Regions from separate parts of the Halopseudomonas sp. MFKK-1 genome, predicted to be linked through region 3. Evidence: predicted binding sites of a transcription regulator. Region 3 holds the regulator's gene; each other region holds the start of a gene.
What was found. The regulator FliA, encoded in region 3, starts transcription of late flagellar genes. The targets are predictions, from matches to a motif close to CTAAAGTTTNNNNNNNNNNNGCCGNTAA.

Region 1: O5O48_RS05970 (methyl-accepting chemotaxis protein) is a predicted target of FliA. The motif match lies at 1,939-1,966, and genes of this name have one in related genera.
Region 2: O5O48_RS14495 (flagellar protein MotY) is a predicted target of FliA. The motif match lies at 2,418-2,445, and genes of this name have one in related genera.
Region 4: O5O48_RS15755 (methyl-accepting chemotaxis protein) is a predicted target of FliA. The motif match lies at 1,922-1,949, and genes of this name have one in related genera.

The regions. Positions count from the first base shown of each region.
Region 1 covers NZ_CP114836.1:1,301,790-1,307,327, reverse strand. Annotated here, with positions in the region: gene O5O48_RS05970 (methyl-accepting chemotaxis protein) at 1-1,792, opposite strand, end outside; gene O5O48_RS05965 (cyclase family protein) at 2,031-3,050, opposite strand; gene O5O48_RS05960 (undecaprenyl-diphosphate phosphatase) at 3,229-4,026, shown strand; gene O5O48_RS05955 (cupin domain-containing protein) at 4,003-4,686, opposite strand; gene O5O48_RS05950 (putative bifunctional diguanylate cyclase/phosphodiesterase) at 4,679-5,538, opposite strand, start outside.
Region 2 covers NZ_CP114836.1:3,108,345-3,113,882, reverse strand. Annotated here, with positions in the region: gene O5O48_RS14510 (TAXI family TRAP transporter solute-binding subunit) at 1-292, opposite strand, end outside; gene rnt (ribonuclease T) at 506-1,141, opposite strand; gene pyrC (dihydroorotase) at 1,212-2,246, opposite strand; gene O5O48_RS14495 (flagellar protein MotY) at 2,502-3,350, shown strand; gene O5O48_RS14490 (argininosuccinate synthase) at 3,502-4,719, shown strand; gene gloA (lactoylglutathione lyase) at 4,846-5,232, shown strand; gene O5O48_RS14480 (nitrate- and nitrite sensing domain-containing protein) at 5,270-5,538, shown strand, end outside.
Region 3 covers NZ_CP114836.1:2,381,262-2,386,799, forward strand. Annotated here, with positions in the region: gene flhA (flagellar biosynthesis protein FlhA) at 1-818, shown strand, start outside; gene flhF (flagellar biosynthesis protein FlhF) at 887-2,254, shown strand; gene fleN (flagellar synthesis regulator FleN) at 2,287-3,114, shown strand; gene O5O48_RS11185 (RNA polymerase sigma factor FliA) at 3,111-3,848, shown strand; gene O5O48_RS11190 (chemotaxis response regulator CheY) at 4,070-4,447, shown strand; gene O5O48_RS11195 (protein phosphatase CheZ) at 4,469-5,263, shown strand; gene O5O48_RS11200 (chemotaxis protein CheA) at 5,419-5,538, shown strand, end outside.
Region 4 covers NZ_CP114836.1:3,407,956-3,413,493, forward strand. Annotated here, with positions in the region: gene O5O48_RS15745 (YcgL domain-containing protein) at 138-431, opposite strand; gene rnd (ribonuclease D) at 428-1,549, opposite strand; gene O5O48_RS15755 (methyl-accepting chemotaxis protein) at 2,030-3,448, shown strand; gene O5O48_RS15760 (ComEA family DNA-binding protein) at 3,511-3,789, opposite strand; gene O5O48_RS15765 (O-succinylhomoserine sulfhydrylase) at 3,941-5,155, opposite strand; gene purF (amidophosphoribosyltransferase) at 5,203-5,538, opposite strand, start outside.

The DNA.
Region 1 (5,538 bases), 1.1 Mb from region 3:
TGGCGGTTCGAGCTGCCAGCGCCCTGACCTCGTCCGCCACCACCGCAAAACCACGCCCATGCTCGCCCGCACGGGCGGCCTCAATAGCGGCGTTGAGCGCCAGCAGATTGGTCTGGCTGGTAATGTCGGTAATCAGCGAGACCATGCCGACGATATCGCCGGTGCGATTGTCCAGCACCTGCACACTGGCCGCCGAGCTCTCGACGATATCGCGAATCTTGCGGGTGCCGCTGGTCACCGTATCCAGCCGGGCGCGCGCAGCCTCGACCACGGAGGCCATATTGACCTTCATCTGCGCGGCGGTTTCCGAGGCCGCATTGACTGTCTGCAGCTGTGCTTCAATCATGCCCAGCATCTGCTGGATATTGCTGGTCACTTCCTCTGCGGTATCGCTGGCCTGCTGATTGCGACCCAGCATCTGCTCACTGTTCTGCAGAGCGTGACGACTGGCCTGCTTGACCCGACCAACGATGGTGTCGAGGTTGTCGATAAAGCTGTTGATCCAGCGCCCCAGCTCGCCGGTCTCATCCGGCACCAGGCGGCTGGTGTCCATGCGCTGACTGAGATTGCCTTCGCCTTCGGCAATATTGCGGATGATTTCAGTCATGCGGCCCAGCCGACGCGCCAGCTTGTTCGTGGCACTGTGCCAAAACCACAGGCCCGCCAGGCCCAGCACGCCAACGTGAGCGGCCAGCGCTGGCCAGCCATCCAGACCGATCAGATCGAAACCCAGCTGGGCAACAAAGACCAGTGCGGCAAGAACCCAGAAGTCCTTCATCAGGTTGTAGCTGAGCGAGCGGTAACGATAGACCTCCTCGAGGTCTGCTTCACACATCATGCCCCAGCGGTCCGGCGAGCCGGGCAGACTGAAGGTCACGCCCTTGCCGATCACCGGTATATGGCGGTAGTCGGAATAGCCGGGGTATTTGACGTAGGTGTTCTCACCCTTGCGAATAGTCTCGCGCACCCCCGGGTGCAGCTCGCCGGTGGCCGGATCGGTAAAGCGCACCTCGAACTCGGTATGCTCGCGCACACTGACCGTGCCCCACGCCGTCCGGATACCATTTTTGAGGTTGTCGCCGTGGCTGAAGGTGTTGTCTTCAAAGCGCGAGCGAGACAACGCACGGCCCGGCTCAATCGAGGGACTGAAGCGTGACTCGACCATGAAGATGTAGTTGTCACCCGACTCCTGATAGATATGTCCGGCCTCACGCTGGATCAGATCACCCAGCACATCGTTGGGTACCCGTGCACAGAGGCAACCAAGCGCCTCGCCGTTCGGACCGTGCAATGGCAAATAGAACATCAGGGTGACGGCATCGTGGAAGCTGGAAGTGGAGGGCCCCAACTTGAGGGTTCGCTGATCGACATACGGCCCGTGCAAAAAACGATGCTGCAGCCCCGCCCGCACCGCCTGGGCATCAAGCTGCAAGTCGCTGAGCTGACCGGCGCTGCTGGCCAACACGGTACCGTCGGCGCCGAGCAGCAGCAGCTCTGAGGCATCCGGCAGCTTGCTGCGCAGTTTACGCAACTGTGCCTCGCTCGCCTCGGCACCGCCGTCGCTCAGCTGCTGACCAATGCCCTGCAGCCCGGCCCACTGGTTCTCGCACCATTGCTGCAACAACCGCACCCTTGTTGCGGCAAGACTGTCGAAAATGGACTCAAGCTGGCCGTAACGGTTGCGGTTGACCCGGCAGGCCCAGCCCATGGCGAGTTTACCGGCTGGCCCGAACCACGGGAGCCACCGCCGCTCCGACACTGACAGGTTCATTTGGTCGCTTTTCAGGCTCATGGTGGCAATCTCCAGCTTCAGTCGAACCAGGCCCGAAGCAATATTCACACCATAAAGCATGGCACCGCGTCATCATGCAGCTCGCGTATGAGCACGATGACTGCACCGCCATCAGATGCGCACCACGATAAAGCAGCATTCGCCCCTTAATTGCGCGCGCGCACCAATATCGAGCACTACCTGTCCGAATGGTCGGGTTTTCGCGAGATTGTCCGGCCGGCTCCGCGTGTTACGAGCACTAGACCAGTGCAACCGGCGAAACCGGCGATCCCACCGCGCCCGGCAAGCGCAACGGCGGCGCCGTCAACATGAACCGGTTGCGGCCACCGGTTCGCAGATGTTGCGCCAGCTCGGTCAGGTACCAGAGTTCGCCCAAATGCACCCCCAGCTTGAACAGGCAATGCTCATGCAGCGGCAAGGCAGCACAACATCCCTGCCCCTCTCTCGCCGGATAGGCCTCAACCGCGTAGTTGTCGGCAATCAACACGCTCAGGCCGCTATCGGTAATCCACTGCAGCAGCGCCGGATCGCGGCCATCCAGCACCGCGCAGCTGGATGCCAGCCGCGCCGCCTCGGGCTGACGGTCCATCTCCAGAATCACGTCGGCGAACCCGGTATACAGACAAACCATGTCCCCCGGCTCCACCACCACGCCGTCTGCCTGCATGATTTGCTGAAGCCGCGCATAGTCGACCAGCACCCGCTCCCGACCGCAGTGCCGCTCCAGGTCAATCAGCACAGCGCGACCACTCACCGCTGTCTCGGCCATCTTCTCGATGCCCAGCCGGGTGGCGTTTACGCCCTCCAGCCCGTCCTCGTGACCGGAAGGCCCGCAAATATGCTCGCCCGCCTTCCAGCCGTTGTAATACAGCGGTTCGGCCACCCCGTCACCGTCGGCGTCGAACAACCCGCCCACGTGCGAGAGCGCATCCCACTGGGTTGAATACTGAGTAAACAGCAATACCGCATCGTCACTGACCACGTCGGTAAAACTCGGATTCAGGCGCTGCAGCTCGAAGTTGTAGTTGAGCTTGTCGGCACGCCCGGCGGTAAAGCGTCTGGGCGGGTGCCGCAGGCGGTTGAGGGCATTACCGCCGGGATAGTCCAGCGGCAGGCTGAGGCAGAAGCTGCGCCCCTCGCGCACTTCTGCAACGCCCTGCAGCACCTTCTCGGGGGTCAGCAGATTGAGACGGCCAAGCTCGTCGTCCGGACCAAAATCGCCCCAGTTGGAGCCCTCGGGTCGATGTTGCCAACGCATGTGATTCTCCTTGTTGTAGTGCGTCATCCGACAATGACATGACAACCGCGCGGTGAACCATTGTCTGCCACACGAATCAGTACCGGTGTTGGCAGCGCATAATCGCAACGAGGGTCGCGCCAGCACCGTCCGGCGTGCTTTACTTGCGCCTTTTCAACTAGCGGAGCACAGGCTGACGATGGAGTGGCTGCAGGTTTTCATTCTGGCAATAGTTCAGGGCATCACCGAATTTCTGCCGGTATCAAGCTCGGCCCACCTGATTCTGGTGCCGGTGCTGACCGACTGGCCCGATCAGGGGCTGGCCTTTGACGTTGCCCTGCATCTGGGCAGCCTGTCCGCCGTGCTGATCTACTTCCGCCGCGACATCCTCGGCATGACTGTCAGCTGGGGCCGCTCACTGACCACCCGCCAGCTGGATGACGACGCAAGACTGGCCTGGGCGGTGATCCTCGGTACCATTCCCGTAGGGCTGGCCGGGCTGCTGCTCAAAGACACGATCGAGACCGTGCTGCGCTCGCCCATCTATCTGTCGATCGGCCTGATTGCCTTCGGCCTGCTGCTGGGCTGGGCCGACTGGCGCCACCGCGGCAGCCGCAGCGAGCACCAGATGACCTGGAAGGATGTGCTGTTCATCGGCTGCGCGCAGGCGCTGGCGCTGTTTCCCGGCACCTCGCGCTCCGGCATCACCATGACCGCCGCGCTGATGCTGGGCCTGAGCCGCGAAGCCTCGGCGCGCTTCTCGTTCCTGCTGTCGATTCCGGTGATCGTACTGGCCTGCGGGCTGGAAACCATCGAGCTGATCGAAAGCAAGGTGGCCGTCGACTGGCTGCACATGGCGGCCGGTGTGCTGCTGTCCGGTATCAGCGCCTACCTGTGCATCCACTACTTCCTGGCGTTCATCAAGCGGATCGGCATGCAGCCCTTTGTGATCTACCGCATTGTGCTGGGCGTGCTACTGCTCTGGGTCTTCCTGTAACCCGCGCAACGCGCCGAACTTGAGCAACAGCCGGCTCGGTTCGGCGGCGCGCAGCCCCAGCTCGCCCAGGCGGGTATCTCGCAACCAGCTGAACGCGCGGTGAGTCTGCCCCGCCTCGGCGAGACCGCCGCTGACCACCAGCAGCTCACCCGCCGGGTCACCCTGCCAGCGCAGCTCCGCCCCGGCCCGGCAATCCAGCAGCCAGGTACGCTCGCAGCCGTGCTGGTGCAGCAAGCTGCCGCTGACACCAGCACAAAAGGTCACCGAGTTCGCGCTGTCAGCGGTCAGACGCACGGTTGCCTGATCGTCCTCGGCGAACTGATTGAGCTTGACGAAAATCAGGCAGCCCGGCTGCGAAAACGGCGCATGCTCTGACCCCGCCGGGCTACGCAGATAGCTGCCGGCAGGATAATCACCCGACTGATCGCTGAACACGCCCTCCAGCACCAGAATCTCTTCTCCGGCCGGATGCCGATGAACCGGGAAACGTGCACCCGGCAGATATTCCACCAGACTGGTTACCTGTCCGCTCTCCGGCGCCTCACGCTCCAGCTGCCAGCGCCTGATCGGCGCTTGCGGCGCCGCCTGCCAGTGCTGATCCTGCGGGCCGACCCGACAGGGCAGTCGACGGTCCATGCGCAGCGGCTGAAATTCAGTCATGGCCAGGCTCTCCCAACAGCTTCTCGATTTCGTCGGCCGGTAACGGACGGTTGAACAGGTAACCCTGCCCCATATCGCAGCCGAGACCGCTCAACAGGGCCTCCTGCTCCTCGGTTTCCACACCCTCGGCAATCACTTTCAGCTGCAGGCTCTTGCCGAGCGCGATGATGGCACGCGCCATCGCGCTGTCACTGTCACTGCCCGGCAGATCGGAGACAAAGCCGCGGTCAATTTTCAACTTGTTGACCGGCATGCGCTTGAGCCGCAGCAACGACGAGTAGCCGGTGCCAAAATCATCGATTGCCAGGCCGACACCCAACTCCGACAGCCGATCCAGCAGCTGAACGCCCGCTGCGTTAAAGTGCATGACCTCGTCTTCGGTTACCTCCAGCTCAAGACACTCGGCAGGCAGTCCATAGCGTCTGAGCACCGTCGACACACTACCAAACACATCACCGCGCTCCATCCAGTAGCCGGACATGTTGACCGCAACGGCCTTCAGCGGATAGCCCGCATCAATCCAGCACCGCAACTGTCGGCAGGCCTCATTGAGCACGTACTCATCAATATCGCTCATCAGACCGGCGTTGCGCGCGACCGGCAGAAACTCGTTGGGAGCTACCAGCCCCTGGGTTGGATGTTGCCAGCGTACCAGCGCTTCGAGGCTGACAAAGCAGTCACTGCGCAGGTCCTTCTGCAGCTGGTAATACACACGCAGTTGGTTGTATCTGATCGCTTCGTGCAGGTCGGTTTCCAGACTCAGGCGGCGACGCGCCAATTCGGTCAGCTCCTGGGTGTAGAAGGCATAACCGTTGCGCCCCCGCTGCTTGGCCAGCGACATGGCAGAGTCGG
Region 2 (5,538 bases), 730 kb from region 3:
CATAGGATTTGTACTGAATGTCCGATTGCACCACGCCCATGTTCATCTCGCCGCCACGGATAGCGTTGACGTTGGCGACCGAACCACCGCTGGAGGGAGCGTTGCAACGAATGCCGTGTTCGGCTGAATTGCGGTTGAGCAGGCGGCAGACCGATTGACCGACCACGTAATAAACACCGGTCTGACCACCGGTACCGATGGTGACAAAGGTTTCGGCTGCCGCGGTTGTTGCACCCAGTGAAGCGTATCCGATTGTGGCTGAGAACAGCAGGGCAAGGGATTTGCGCATCATGTGATGTAGCTCCTTTTTCTGATTGTCTGTGGCGACTGCAAGACAGCAGCCCGCCAGCGTGCGAGGCCCGATCCTGTAACAGGGCCGAACACATTCACCTGTTCAGTGTAGTGGATGATTTGAAATCCATTAGGACCTTAACCGCAGCGCCGCGGTCGGGCAACCCTGATGGGGAAACGAAAACCCGGCCTGAAGCCGGGTTTTACGTGCGGATTACTCTACGGGTGGCCAGCCACCCATCTCGCGCCAGCGATTGACAATGGTGCAAAACAGGTCTGCTGTCTTCTCGGTGTCATAACGCGCCGAATGGGCCTCGCGGCCGTCGAAGTCGATACCGGCAGCGCTGCAGGCTTTCGCCAGCACTGTCTGACCGTAAGCCAGGCCGCCCAGCGTCGCAGTATCGAAGCAGGAGAACGGATGAAACGGATTACGCTTGATCTGTGTGCGCTCGACTGCGGCGTTGAGAAAGCCCAGATCGAAGAAAGCGTTGTGCCCAACCAGAACGGCTCGCTTGCAGCCGGCAGATTTAACGGCCTTTCGGATGTGCTTGAAAATCTCGGTCAATGCATGCTCTTCGCTTACTGCCTGGCGCAGCGGGTGATCCAGCTTGATGCCGGTAAACTCCAGTGCCGCCTGTTCAATGTTGGCACCCTCGAAGGGCTCGACACGAAAGAAGGTCGTGTGGTCCGGGTAGACCATGCCTTCTTCATCCATGTTGATGGTGGTGGCTGCGATTTCCAGAAGCGCATCGGTCGCTGCATTGAAACCGCCGGTTTCAACATCAATGACCACCGGGAGAAAGCCCCGGAAACGATAGGCCAGAGGGGATTTGGCCTTGCCGCTTGGCAAGACATCCTGTTCTTCGCCTTCGAAGTCGAACTCGCTCACGAAATATCCTTTGCTGTGTCGATGTGGAAGGTCAGACCAGGCGCCAGCGAATCTGTTCGCCGGCACGCAGTGGAACAATACATTGATCGCCGAAGGGCAATTGATCGGCCACGGTCCAGCTGTCGCGTTCCAGGGTGATGGTGTCGGTGTTGCGTGGCAGACCGTAAAAATCGGGGCCGTGGAGGCTGGCAAAACCTTCCAGTTTCTCCAGGGCACCGAGTTCATCGAAGGCCTCTGCATACAGCTCAATGGCCGCGTGAGCGGTATAGCATCCGGCACAGCCACAGGCGGCTTCCTTGGCATGGCGGGCATGGGGAGCCGAATCGGTGCCGAGGAAGAATTTGCTGGAGCCGGATACGACTGCATCACACAGCGCCTGCTGGTGAGTCTGACGCTTGAGTACCGGCAGGCAGAACAGGTGCGGACGGATGCCGCCAACCAGCATGTGGTTGCGGTTAAACAGCAGGTGGTGCGCAGTAATGGTTGCGCCAACGTTGGCTGGAGCCTGATTGACAAAGCTCACCGCATCAGCGGTGGTAATGTGCTCGAACACCACACGCAGGGCCGGGAAGCGGTCCACGAGTTTGACAAGCTGCTGGTCGATGAAGGCTTTCTCACGGTCAAAAATATCGACCTCGGCATGGGTGACCTCACCATGTACCAGCAGCAGCATGCCGACCTCGGCCATTGCTTCCAGCGCCGGATAGATGTTCTCCAGCGCGGTAACGCCAGACTGCGAGTTCGTCGTGGCACCGGCCGGATAAAGCTTGGCGGCAACCACCAGGCCACTGGCGTGCGCCTGACGCACAATCTCCGGAGAGGTTTTGTCGGTCAGGTACAGGACCATTAGCGGTTCAAAACGGGAGCCGGCCGGGCGTGCAGCCAAAATGCGTTCGCGGTACCCGGCGGCTTCCTCAGCGTCACGTACCGGGGGTACCAGGTTCGGCATGATGATGGCGCGGCCGAAGGCGCGAGCTGCATCCGGTACGGTGTGCTGCAGTACTGCGCCATCGCGCAGGTGAATATGCCAGTCGTCCGGGCGAATTAGCGTCAGGCGGTCGGTCATGCGTGGGGTTCCAGTCCAGATCAATGGCGCAATGCTAACCCAATCAACCCGGCTTTGACACTCCGAGGGCGCCTGTGCGCAAGGTTAGCCGGCAGATCAGTCGCTATGGGTGCGCCGTGCAGGGCCAGAATTCCGATTGAGGTGACGCCCGGCATTTTTTTGATTTGCAGGATAAAGTTTTTCCCGCACGCGCCGATGACACAGGCAATAGAAGCAGGCGCCCCGGTTTTCAGGGGGCGGCAATCGGAGAACCGTGTGACACGAATCCCTCTGGTCGTTCTGGCAGCGCTAGCGTTTTCTGCCGAGGCAATGACCTTTCAGACCCGCATGGAAGACGTGCAATGGCAGGTCGAAGGGGATCAGTTTGCCTGCCGATTGACTCAGTCAGTCGCAGGATACGGTGAGGCGAGTTTTGTGCGGCGTGCCGGAGAGCATCCGCAATTCGAATTGAAAGCCTGGGATAACCCGATGCGCCCCGGCCCGGCCCAGGTATTCAACGATCCGCCCCCCTGGCGCCCGGGGACGGCCGCCCAGCCGGTCGGGCAAATTGTGGTAGGCGCGGGTACCTATACCATGACGGCGCCCTATGAGCAGGCTGGCCGCATGCTCGCCGGACTGGCCTCGGGCCTGCAGCCAACCATCATGCGTGGCAGCCAGGTAGGGGGCGATCCAGTCAGGGTGGTGGTTTCCAGTGTGGGCTATCAAAAGGCGCGGCTGGACTTTCAACAGTGCATCAGCGGCCTGCTGCCGATCAGTGCGTCGCAGGCAGCTCAGAGCATCATCAGCTTTGGTGCCGGAGGCAGCAATCTGAGCGCCGACGCCAAAACCAGGCTCGACGCCATCCTGCAGTACATAAATGCCGATGAAAGCCTCAGTGGTATCATTCTCGACGGCCACTCGGATAATCAGGGCAACCGCCTGGACAACCGGGAACTGTCGCGCCAGCGCGCACTTGCCGTGCGGGACTACCTGACCGAGCAGGGCGTTGACGAAAACCTGTTTACAATGCGTTTTCACGGCGACAGCTATCCGGTCGCCAGTAATCGCACCGCCGAAGGTCGTGCAGCCAATCGCCGGGTAATGGTGCGGCTGCAGCACGACTGACGCGCAGCCCTTGGATCTGCTTTCTCAATCGGCACAAGACCCGAAAGTCGAAGACCTCTCCCCTGTGAATCCTGCTGCTCTGGCGCTAGAATAGATGCTTTCGCCCATTCCCTATGGGGTGGCGGTTCAGTCTTGCTTAAGGGAGCATGTAATGGCAGAAGTCAACAAAGTCGTCCTGGCCTATTCCGGCGGTCTGGATACCTCGGTCATCCTCAAATGGCTGCAGGAAACCTACAACTGCGAAGTGGTCACCTTCACCGCCGATCTCGGTCAGGGTGAGGAAGTGGAACCTGCACGCGCCAAGGCTCAGGCCATGGGCGTAAAGGAAATCTACATCGACGACCTGCGTGAAGAGTTTGTCCGCGACTTCGTGTTCCCGATGTTCCGTGCCAACACCGTCTATGAAGGCGAGTACCTGCTGGGTACCTCTATCGCCCGTCCGCTGATTGCCAAGCGGCTTATCGAAATTGCCAACGAAACCGGTGGTGACGCCATCTCCCACGGCGCTACCGGCAAAGGCAACGATCAGGTTCGTTTCGAGCTGGGTGCCTACGCGCTCAAGCCTGGCGTGAAAGTGATTGCTCCCTGGCGCGAATGGGATCTGCTGTCCCGCGAAAAATTGATGGATTATGCCGAGAAACACGGCATTCCGATCGAGCGCCATGGCAAGAAGAAGTCTCCCTACTCGATGGATGCCAACCTGCTGCACATCTCCTATGAAGGTGGCGTGCTGGAAGATACCTGGACCGAGCACGAGGAAGACATGTGGCGTTGGACTGTTTCCCCGGAGAACGCACCGGACCAGGCCACCTACATCGAACTGACCTACCGCAAGGGCGACATCGTCGCGATCGATGGCAAGGACATGACCCCGGCTGAGGTCCTGACCTACCTGAACAAGGTCGGTGGTGCCAATGGTATTGGTCGCCTGGATATCGTTGAGAACCGCTTCGTCGGCATGAAGTCCCGTGGCTGCTACGAGACCCCCGGCGGCACCATCATGCTGAAGGGCCACCGCGCTATCGAGTCCATCACGCTGGACCGTGAAGTTGCGCACCTGAAAGACAGCCTGATGCCGAAGTATGCCGAGCTGATCTACAACGGTTTCTGGTGGAGCCCCGAGCGTGTGATGCTGCAACAGATGATCGATGCGTCCCAGTTGAACGTAAACGGTGTGGTTCGCCTGAAGCTGTACAAGGGCAACATCATGGTTGTTGGTCGCAAGTCTGATGACTCTCTGTTCGACGCCAACATCGCTACATTTGAGGACGACGCCGGTGCTTACGACCAGGCCGACGCCGCCGGCTTCATCAAACTGAACGCGTTGCGCATGCGCATCGCAGCCGGTAAAGGTCGCAAGCTGATCTGATCAGCATTCATTGTGACGACAAAACGCCCGGCGGAAGCAATTTCGCCGGGCGTTTTCGTTTATATGTTGCTAGCAGTGGTGGTAAACCGGTAGCTTTGGCTGCATCGACACGCAAGGGTAGCGATCATGCGAATTCTGCACACCATGCTCCGGGTCGGAGATCTTGAAAAGTCCGTGGCCTTCTACACCGAGGTACTGGGTATGACCCTGTTAAGGCGCAAGGACTATCCAGAAGGACGCTTTACCAACGTGTTTGTCGGCTACGGAAACGAGGCGGACCACGCCGTGCTGGAACTGACCTGGAACTGGGACACCTCTTCCTACGATCTCGGATCCGGATACGGGCACATCGCGATTGAAGTTCAGGATGTCTATCTTGCCTGCGAGCAGATTCGGCAGGCTGGAGGCAAGATCGTGCGCGAGGCCGGGCCAATGAAACACGGTACTCGGGTACTGGCCTTCGTTGAAGACCCGGATGGTTACCGAATTGAACTTCTGTCTGCCGTGGCATGAACTCGGAAGCTGATCTGGCTTTCGGGGAGGAGTGAGAATGGGGGCGGTGCTTGCAGCGATAGTGGTGTTAGTGCTGATCGGATGGGGCGTCAGCGTCCACTACAGGCGTCGCCGTGAGCGCAAGGCCCTACTCTCGGTCCTTGCCCAGATTCGTGTGCTGCGCCAGCTTGTCGAGCAGGTGCAACGTCACCGGGGACTCAGCTACGGGGTCATGTCCGGTGAGCGGAGCCTTGAAGCACGGCGCTGGTCGGTCCACCAGCAGGTCAATCAGTTGTTTGAAACCTGTCAACTCTATCAGCCCTCCCT
Region 3 (5,538 bases):
CCGAGGCCGAGATCTACCCCGACCGTGAGCTGGCGATCAACCCGGGTCAGGTTTTTGGCGAGATCAAGGGTGTGCCCGGCAAGGATCCGGCGTTTGGTCTGGACGCAGTCTGGATTGAGCCTAACCAGAAGGATCAGGCGCAGTCACTCGGCTATACCGTGGTTGACGCCAGCACCGTGGTTGCCACCCATATCAACCAGATTCTCTACAAGCACGCCCACGAGCTGATTGGTCATGAGGAAGTGCAGCAGCTCATGCAGGTGCTGGCCAAGGCGTCGCCGAAGCTGGCCGAGGAGCTGGTGCCGGGGCTGATCTCCCTGTCCAACCTGCTCAAGGTGCTGCAGGGCCTGCTGCAGGAGCAGGTGCCGGTTCGTGACATCCGGACCATCGCCGAGGCCATCGCCAACAACTCGAACAAGAGTCAAGATACCGGCGCGCTGATCGGCGCGGTGCGTGTCGCGTTGTCACGTTCAATCGTGCAAAGCATTGTGGGGCTTGACTCTCAGCTGCCTGTGATCACGCTGGAGCCAAGGTTGGAACAGATGTTGCTACAGAGTATGCAGAAGGCCGGTCAGGGCGCCGACGACGGTATGTTGCTGGAGCCTGGCATGGCCGAGAAGTTGCAGCGCTCACTGTCTGATGCCGTACAACGGCAGGAAGTGCAGGGCAAGCCGGCAGTACTGCTGGTGGCGGGGCCGATTCGAATGATGATGGCCAAGTTTGTACGCTACGCAGCCCCGGGCGCCCATGTACTGTCCTACCAGGAAATTCCGGACAGCAAGCAGGTCACCATCATTGCGACGGTTGGCCAGAACTGAACTGCAGCACTCTGAATGAATGACAGCAACCGCCAGCGGGCGGTGCCAGAAAAGCGACGAGGTCAGCCATGAAAGTCAAACGTTTCTTTGCCGCAGACATGCGCCAGGCGATGAAGCTGGTTCGCGATGAGCTGGGCGCTGATGCGTCGATCATCGCCAATCGCCGGGTGGCCGGTGGCGTTGAACTGACCGCTGCGCTGGACTACGAGGCGCCCCGTCTGACGGCACCGACACCGGGTCTGGATGCTGAATTGAAAAAGACCCAGGAGCGCATCGTTGCCGCGCGCGCCGAGCTGGAGGTGGGCGAGATGGCTTCCCACGACCAGCCGCTGGTCAACCGCCAGCTGTTTGGTGACAGCATGCGCCACGCGGCTCGCCAGGGTTCTGTGGAGGCCCGTGATCTGCTGGATCGGCTGATTCAGGAGCCGGTTGAGCCGGCGGCACCGGCTGCAGCCAGCCGGCCTGCTGCGGAGCGCTCGCCGGCGGCAGCGGCCGTTGAAGATGCCAGCCTCAGCGCCATGCGCGCCGAACTGGCCGGGCTGCGGGAAATGCTGGAGTCTCAGCTGGGTGGTCTGGCCTGGGGGCAGCTCAATCAGCATAAGCCGAAACAGGCCGGTCTCTGGCGCCGTCTGACCCAGATGGGCTTGCCGGCCGAAGTCAGTCAGGATCTGCTGCGTCAGGTTTCTGACGTGAGTGATCCGCGTCAGGCCTGGCGCATGCTGCTGGCCTATCTGGCGCATCGTGTGCCGGTGCTGCGCGAAGAGCCGCTCGATGCCAGCGGCGTGATCGCGCTGGTCGGCCCCACCGGTGCCGGCAAAACGACTACCCTGGGCAAGCTCGCTGCGCGTTACGTGCTCAAGCACGGCAGTCAGCACGTTGCTCTGGTCACCATGGACACCTATCGTATCGGCGCACACGAACAGTTGCGCACCCTGGGCCGTATTCTCAATGTGCCGGTCAAGGTGGTGGACGAGCAGCAGGATCTCAATGACGTGCTGGCCGATTTCGCCGGCAAGCGCCTGGTTCTGATTGATACTGCCGGCCTGCAGGCCAACGATCCCTACCTGCGCGGCCAGCTCGACACCCTGGCCAGTCAGGGGCGTCGGGTACGCAATCTGCTGGTGCTGCCGGCGACCAGCCAGCACCGGGTGATGAAAGCGGCCTACCATACTTACAAGGCGTGCGGTCTGTCGGGCTGCATTCTGACGAAAGTGGACGAGGCCGCAACGCTCGGTGAATCGCTGGGGCTGGCGATGGAGCAGGGTTTGCCGGTAGCCTATCTGGCAGATGGCCAGCGCATTCCCGACGATATCAGCCGCGCCGTCGGGCATCAGCTGGTGAGTCGTGCAGTTAGTATGGCAGGTAATGATGCGCCGGCAGATCAGACCATGGCCGACGTATTTGCCGGTATGATGAACAGCCAGCGGGCCAGTTAAGCAATTTCACAGGATTAAGGTAATCAGCGCAGATGGGCAGCAAACATCCGGTTCAGGTAATCGCGGTCACCGGGGGCAAGGGTGGCATCGGCAAGACCAACGTGTCGGTGAATCTCAGCCTTGCTCTGGCGGAGATGGGACGGCGCGTTGTGCTGCTCGACGCTGACCTTGGTCTCGCCAACGTTGACGTGCTGCTGGGGCTCAAGCCAAAGGCAACGCTGGCCGACGTGCTGGAGGGCAAGTGCGATCTGCGCGACGTTCTGGTCACCGGCCCCGGCGGCGTTCGTATTGTGCCGGCCGCCTCGGGGGCCGCCAACATGGTGAGCCTCAACCACCAGCAGCATGCCGGCCTGATTCAGGCGTTCAGCGAGATCGGTGACAATATCGACGTGCTGATCGTCGATACGGCGGCCGGCATTGGTGATTCGGTAGTCAGCTTCGTGCGGGCGGCGCAGGAGGTGCTCGTCGTGGTATGTGACGAGCCAACCTCGATTACCGATGCCTACGCCCTGATCAAGCTGCTCAACCGTGATTACGGGATGACCCGATTCCGCGTGCTGGCGAATATGGTCGGCACGCCGCAGGAGGGCCGCATGGTGTTTGCTAAGCTCGCCAAGGTGACGGATCGATTTCTTGACGTTGCACTTCAGTATGTCGGAGCCGTTCCGTTTGATGAGGCGGTGCGCAAGTCAGTGCAAAAGCAGCGCGCGGTGTTTGAAGCTTTTCCGCGCAGCAAGGCCTCGCTGGCAATTCGCGCCATTGCACAGAAAGTTGATGCCTGGCCGCTGCCGGCCAACCCGCGAGGACACCTGGAGTTCTTCGTCGAACGTCTGGTGCAACCGACAGGGTCTGGCCTATGACAGCACAGGCTGGCGGATTGAGCATGTATACACGAGCACAGAGTTCTCGCGGTGAGCAGGATCGACTCGTCGAGCAGTATGCGCCGCTGGTAAAGCGAATTGCCTACCACCTGCTGGGGCGGCTGCCGTCCAGTGTGCAGGTGGAGGATCTAATGCAAGCCGGTATGATCGGGCTGCTGGAAGCCTCCCGCAAATTCGACTTCGGCAAGGGCGCCAGTTTCGAAACCTATGCCGGCATCCGCATTCGCGGTGCGATGCTGGACGAGGTGCGCAAGGGCGACTGGGCGCCACGCTCGGTACACCGCAATACGCGGATGGTCAGTGATGCGATGCGCGCGGTCGAGGCGCGGCTCGGGCGTGACGCCAAGGATCACGAAGTTGCCGCCGAGCTGGAGATGAGCCTGGAAGAGTACTATACGATTCTCAGCGATACCGCCGGCAGCAAGTTGTTCAGCTTTGATGATCTGCTTGAGTCGGGTGCGCCGGCAGATGTGCAGGGCGGCGAGGAACCGGCGTCCGGGCTGCAGGATGAGCGTTTCAGAGCGGCTTTGATCGAGGCAATCGACACGTTGCCCGAGCGCGAGCGACTGCTGCTGTCGCTTTATTACGATGAGGAGCTTAACCTCAAGGAGATCGGCGCCGTGCTGGGTGTCAGTGAATCCAGGGTCAGTCAGTTGCACAGTCAATGTGCTGCTAGGTTGCGCTCGAAGCTGATGAGCTGGCGAAATGATTGATTTTGTCGTCAACATCCGGACAATGCTCGGATTGCTCGACAGGTAGTGGCTTCGGGCCGGACGTCCAGGTGGCGTTTTCGAGGGTGCATCCGATCAGCCTGCTGGCTTCCAGCTGATTGATCAGAGCTTCTTTTACGGCTTGATTGGTTATTTGCGATGGGTTTTTGGGGTGCAGGCCTGCACATTCCCTGGTTTGTACGGAGGTCGACTTGGACAAGAATATGAAAATTCTCATCGTTGATGATTTTTCGACGATGAGGCGCATCATCAAGAACCTGTTGCGCGACCTTGGGTTTACCAACACAGCCGAAGCCGATGACGGCAACACCGCGTTGCCGATGCTGCAGAGCGGCAGTTTCGATTTCCTGGTGACTGACTGGAACATGCCCGGTATGAGCGGCATTGACCTGTTACGCGCTGTGCGGGCCGACGAGCGGCTCAAGCACCTGCCGGTGCTGATGGTAACGGCCGAGGCCAAGCGAGATCAGATCATTGAAGCCGCGCAGGCGGGCGTCAATGGCTATGTGGTCAAGCCGTTTACGGCTCAGGCCTTGAAAGAAAAGATCGAAAAAATCTTTGAGCGAGTTCAGGCTAAATAATAATCAACCGGGGTACAGGTTATGGCTTTGAGTAAGGATCCCGGCCAGGCGACCGCTCAGGAATTCGAGCATTCGCTGAAGGACAATGCGCACCAGCTGGTTGGTCACCTTGAGAGCGGCAACTTCGGTGAAGCGTTGCTGGTCATTCATGCCATCAATCAGGCACGCGACCGTGGTCTTTATCACGAAGTAGGGCAGCTCACCCGCGCGTTGCACAATGCCATCGTCAATTTTCAGATCGACACGACCCACGCGCTGGGTGGTGACAACGATACTTCCAAGATATCCGATGCCTCTGACCGGCTGGACTATGTGGTTCAGCTGACCGACAAGGCGGCCAACCGGACCATGGATCTGGTCGAGGCCAGCGTCCCCAAGGTCGCTGATCTGGGGCAGCAGGCGAACGCCCTCAAGGCAGACTGGCAGCGGCTGCAGCGCCGGGAGATGGCGGCGGACGAGTTTCGCGACCTCTACCGCCGGGTAGGCGAGTTCCTTGAGCAGACCGAATCGACCAGCAAGGATCTGTCCACCAATCTGAACGATATTCTGCTCGCTCAGGACTATCAGGATCTGACCGGCCAGGTGATCAAGCGTGTGACTACGCTTGTGCATGATGTCGAAGAGAGCCTGGTCAACCTGGTCCGAATGGCGGGACAGGTCGACCGCATTACCGGCATCAATCATGGTGAATCTCCCGAGGACGGAAAAAAATCCTCCTCCAGGGGTGAAGGTCCGCAAATTCATGCCGATAAAAGGGAAGACGTTGTTTCCGGTCAGGATGAGGTTGATGACCTCCTTTCCAGCCTGGGATTCTGATGTCAGCTGTAACTGCCGCACGCTGAGCGCGCGGCCGGTCTGACTGCTCAAGGTCGCTGCCTGGCAGCAACGTTGAGTGACTGCGCAGCGCCGAGATGGAAATTCAAGGCGGCATTGCGTGGCCTTCCGATAACACGCCCGAGGGGAGTGGGTGCATGAGTTTCGATGCGGATGAAGAGATTCTCCAGGACTTTCTGGTCGAGGCCGGCGAGATTCTCGAGCAGTTGTCCGAACAGTTGGTCGAGCTGGAAAACCGGCCCGACGACATGGATCTG
Region 4 (5,538 bases), 1.0 Mb from region 3:
TCGCCAGCTGGGGCTTTGAGTTTGCATGACGTGCGGTGCGTGTTGCCGGGTAGGGTCGACCGGATTGAGGCAGCAGATACAACAACGCCGTCGCAAATGCGACGGCGTTGTTGCAAGACCCGGGCAGCACAGGATAGCTAAACCGGATCATTCCGATTCAGCAACTCCGGTGGCAAATGCTGAATATAGTCGTCTTCCTGCGGTGGCATCTGCAGATGAAAACCCTGCTCCTTCAGGTTATGCAACACCGTAAGGATGTCTTCCTGGGCCAGTTTGCGTTCCTCATGCAACACCAGATCCATCGCATGCTCCCCCCGCCCGAACAACTGTAACAGCGCCTCGGGCAGTTCGCTCAAGCCCTTTTCCCGGGGCACATACAGGTACATCCCCTGCTTTTTCGTGCTACGGAAAATCGAACACAACACTTTCATTCAACTACCTCCACCGCGCCGTTGGCGGCCTTCAACAATGCGTCACCCATCAGATCCCGACGCCAGCCGGTCAGCTCATCCGGCAGTCGATAAGGGCCGCAGGGATACCCGGTGCGCACCATGGCTTCGAGTACTTTCTTGCGCAGCATGATCTCAACTGCGATACCCCGTTTCTCGGCTTCCTCCTGCCCGACCTTGCGCAATGCCTTGAGCAGCCGATTGGCAGCAGGCGGCAATGGCTCCGGCAGCACCTCGGGGTAGTCTGACGGCGCAACTGCACGGCCCTCGCGAATCAGCTGCAAAATGGTTTCACCCTCGTGGCGTACGGTCCGCGGATGCATGTCCTCGATGCGCGACAGCGCCTGCAGGGTGTCTGGCTGCCGCTGTGCCAGCGGAACCAGGGTACGTTCACGCAGCAGCCGGTTACGGGCCATATCGCGAGCTCTGGACTCGCGTTCGCGCCAGGCCGCCAGCGGGCGCAAGATCGCCAGTTCGGCCGGTTTCAGCCGCCAGGCCTGCTTGACGTGCAGATACGCCTGCTCCGGCTCAACCACCTGACCTGAGGCTGCGACCTGCTCGGCGGTGTCGGCAAACAGCCACTCGGCCACGCCGGCCTCGGCGATCCGTGGCGCCAGGATCTGATAGAGCTCTGCCAGGTGCTGGGCGTCACGGGCGGCATACTCGATCTGGGCCGGGCTCAGGGGGCGCTGCAGCCAGTCGGAACGGGTCTCATCCTTGGGCAGATCGATATCCAGCAGCGCACTGACCAGTCGGGAGTAGCCCATGGAAAAGTCCATGCCGAGAAAGGCTGCCGCAAGCTGGGTATCGAACAGCGGCGCGGGCAACGCGCCGCACAGCCTGGAAAAGACCTCAAGATCCTCACTGCATGCATGCAGGACCTTGACTACAGAAGCATCCTCTAGCAGCGCGACAAAGGGCGTCCAGTCGCCAATACCCAGCGGATCAATGAGCGTGGCGCGCTCGCCATCGCCAATCTGGATCAGACCGGCAATCGGGTAAAATGTCTCGGTGCGAACAAATTCGGTATCAACGGCAACGAAGGGCAGCCGACGCCACTGGTCGCAGCAGCGTGCCAACTCGGCGTCATCATCAATCATTACGGGTTGCGTTAGCGCAGGGGTCATAAGCTGTCTTTTCTGGGGCCTTTTCCCGTCTGGTTCGCTCGCCTTGCAGCATCGGAACATGCTCCCGGTCGGGTAGCGATCTGCAGTCCAGGACGCAGGCAATGGATTATTCCCTTGGCAGGTCCCGCAGCGCCGCGCAGCTGACTATGATGCCAGCCCGAAGGATGAGCCGGCGCTTGCGTCACCCTCCGGCGGTTATACTGGCGGACCAGCCGTCACTGCCGAACAGAGCTTGACGCAAAAGCGGCTTCATCATGGTCATGGCGTACGGGAACAGACCCTGAAGTTGCGCGCAGTATAACCGAAGCGTCAGCACCCTGCCGAAGCCTGTGTTACATACAACCCTTCAAGTTTGACCCGGATCAACCGATATATCAGAGTGACGGCACATACTGACGGCCCTGTGCCGCCTGCCAGTCAGGATCACCTGTTTCAACATGCTCTGGAGTATGCATGCAAGCCTTCAAGAACCTGCCACTGAAATACAAGTTCTGGGCAGTCAACGGTGTTGCTTTCGCAGCAACGCTGATGCTCGTACTGGTTGCCATCTGGGTCGAGCAACGCAGCATAGAACAGACCCGACAGGAACTGGCCGGCGTGCTTGCCGGCGAACAACCCTCCGACGGCAAGGTGCACGGCCTGAGCTGGATCACAGCACCGACTGCCGCACAGACAGAGCCAGGGCGCTGGCTGGAGGCCTCCAGACTCGGCATTGCCGAAGATCGCTACATTGGCGCCTGGTCAGCCGCAGAGGGCCGCGCTCTGGCCGTGGAACGGCAGGGCTTCACCGCGCTGTTACTTGAACGCGCGCCACTCTATGCGATCGTGGTGGCAGCGCTGATGCTGATGGTGCTGTTCTTCTCGCAACTGCTGATTCTGTTCATCACCCGCCATATCATCACCCTGCGCGACGTCATGCTGGCAGTGGAAAGCACCGGTGACCTGACACTGCGTGCGCCTGGCAGTGCGCGCGATGAAGTCGGCTCGATGGCCCGAGCCTTCAATGCCATGCAGGAGTCCCAGCAGGCCGTCGTCGGCTCGGTACGCCAGGCGGCACTGGAACTGGATCAGCGTGCCCGCGGACTGGCCGAGACCATGACCCGTATGCGCGACGGCATGATAGTGCAGCAGGGAGAGACTGATCAGGTCGCCGCCGCCGTTAACGAAATGAGTGCGACGGTACAGGATATTGCCGGCAGCACCTCGATTTCCCGTGATCAGTCCAGTCAGGCCAATGCTCTCGCCATTCAGGGCCGGGACAAGGTACAGCAGGTTCGCAAGACCATCGCAGGCCTGGTCACCAGCATCGACCGCTGCACCGAGCACATGCACCAGCTGTCAACTCACAGTCAGGAAATCAGCGGCGTAGTGCGGGTAATTCGCGAGATTGCCGAACAGACCAACCTGCTGGCCCTGAACGCGGCAATCGAGGCAGCACGTGCGGGTGAGTCTGGTCGCGGATTTGCCGTCGTCGCAGACGAGGTGCGCGCCCTGGCCCAGCGCGTTCAGCACTCTACCGATGACATTCAGCGCATGATCGAAGCCCTGCAGACCGGCACCGAGGTAGCTGTCGAGGATATGCAGGCCAGCGCCGGGCTGACCCATGACTCGGTCCAGCAGGTTGAAGATGCCGGTGAGTCTCTGCAGGATATCGCTGCGGCCGTCAGTCAGATCAGCGAGGGCAACAGCGAAATCGCATCGGCGGTCGAGCAGCAGAGCCTGGCAGCGGATGCCATTACCCAGAGCGTGGTCGAAATCAGGGACGTGACCGAACGTACCGTAGAACAGACCGCGCACAGTGCCGACACCAGCGACCAGCTGGCTCGACTGGCCCATCAGCTGACCGAAGCGGTCAGCAAGCTCCGCACCTGAAACAGAGGCGGCGCCTTGCGGCGCCGCTCTGCCATTGCCCGGAAACACCAACCCGGGCCTATTTACTCAAGCACAATCCGCCCCTCGTTATTCGCCAGCGTGCTGGCGCCAATCCCCTTCACTTCGGCCAGCGAAGCTACCGACCCGAAAGCACCATGCTCCTCGCGGTAGGCAACGATAGCGTCAGCCTTGGCCTGCCCTACCCCCTGCAGCACCTCGGCGATCTCTGCCGCGCCGGCGGTATTGATATTGACCGTTGGTACAGACACTTCCTGAGCCCAGGCGGGAGATACCAGCCAGAGACTGAGAACAACACCCAAGATGCTAATCCAGTGACGCATTTTCCATCCTCCATATATGTGAGAAGTGCCGCACTGAAGGAACACGGCTTCAGCACTATCCCTGCGGCATGGAGGACGCTAAAACAAAAAGGCCGGAGAGCTGTGAACTCTCCGGCCTTGATGTGACAAAGCACGCAACTGCGCAGACAACTCAGCGCTGGGCGTCGAATCCACGCTGCAGATCGGCCTTGATGTCCGCCAGGTCTTCCAGGCCGATGGCAAGTCGAATCAGCCCCTCGCGGATACCCGCCGCTTCGCGAGCCTCGGCGCTCAGGCGGCCATGGGTAGTGGTCGCCGGGTGCGTGATGGTGGTCTTGGCGTCACCGAGGTTGGCGGTAATGGACACCATTCTTGTCGCGTCGATGAAGCGCCAGGCAGCTTCACGACCGCCGCGCAGCTCAAAACTCACTACCGCTCCAAAGGCACTCTGCTGGGCCTTGGCCAGGGCGTGTTGCGGGTGCGACGGCAAGCCGGCGTAGTAGACGCGCTCAACTTCCGGACACTGCTCCAGCCACTCGGCAATCTGCTGCGCGGACTCGCAATGGGCTCGCATGCGCAGACGCAACGTTTCCAGGCCCTTGAGGAATACCCAGGCATTGAATGGGCTGAGGGTCGGCCCCGCAGTGCGCAAAAAGCCCACCAGCTCCTGCATGTGCTCACGACGCCCTACTACCACGCCACCCATGCTGCGGCCCTGACCGTCAATGTATTTGGTTGCCGAGTGAACGACGATGTCGGCTCCCAGCGACAGCGGCTTCTGCAGCGCCGGCGTGCAAAAGCAGTTGTCGACTACCAGCAACGCGCCATGCTCGCGGGCAATCGCGCCGAGCGCGCCAATGTCGCCCAGCTCGGCCAGCGGATTGGACGGAGACTCGATAAAGAACATCCGGGTGTTCGGCTTGCAGGCGTCACGCCAGGCGGCCGTGTCGGTCAGAGGTACATAGTCGACCTCAATGCCAAAGCGCTTGAAGTACTTTTCAAACAGCGTGACAGTGGCGCCGAAGACGCTGCGCGACACCAGAATATGGTCACCGGCCGAGCACAGGCTCATAACAGTTGTCAGGATGGCCGCCATGCCGGAGGCAGTGGCAACAGCCTGTTCACCGCCTTCCATGAGAGCAATCCGCTCTTCGAAGGTGCGCACGGTCGGGTTCATATAACGCGAATAGACATTGCCGCTGGTTTCACCGGCAAAGCAGGCAGCAGCATCAGCGGCACTGCGAAACACATAGCTTGAAGTCAGAAACAGGGCTTCGCCATGCTCTGCTTCAGGCGTGCGCCGCTGACCGGCGCGTACCGCCAGGGTGTCGAAGCCGGCCCCGTCAAGATCACTGTCCAGACGGCCAGGTTGCCATTGTTCGGTCATGCAAAAACCTCGTTCATACAGGGCAGCGCTGGCGCTGCCGACTGGCATCAGTTGTTGTGCAGGCCGATGATTTCGCTGACCCGCTCGACCGTCGATTTGGCCGCGTCATTACGAGCACGCTCGATGCGATCCAGGTACTGTTCGTTGACATCGCCGGTGACGTACTGACCATCGAATACCGCGCAATCAAAATGTTCAATCTTGACCTTGCCGCCGCCAACAGCGTCTTTCAGGTCATCAAGATCCTGATAGATCAGCCAGTCGGCGCCGATCAGTTCGGCAACCTCGTCCGTGGTGCGACCATGGGCGATCAGTTCGTGGGCGCTGGGCATGTCGATGCCATACACATTGGGATAGCGCACCGCCGGTGCAGCCGAGCAGAA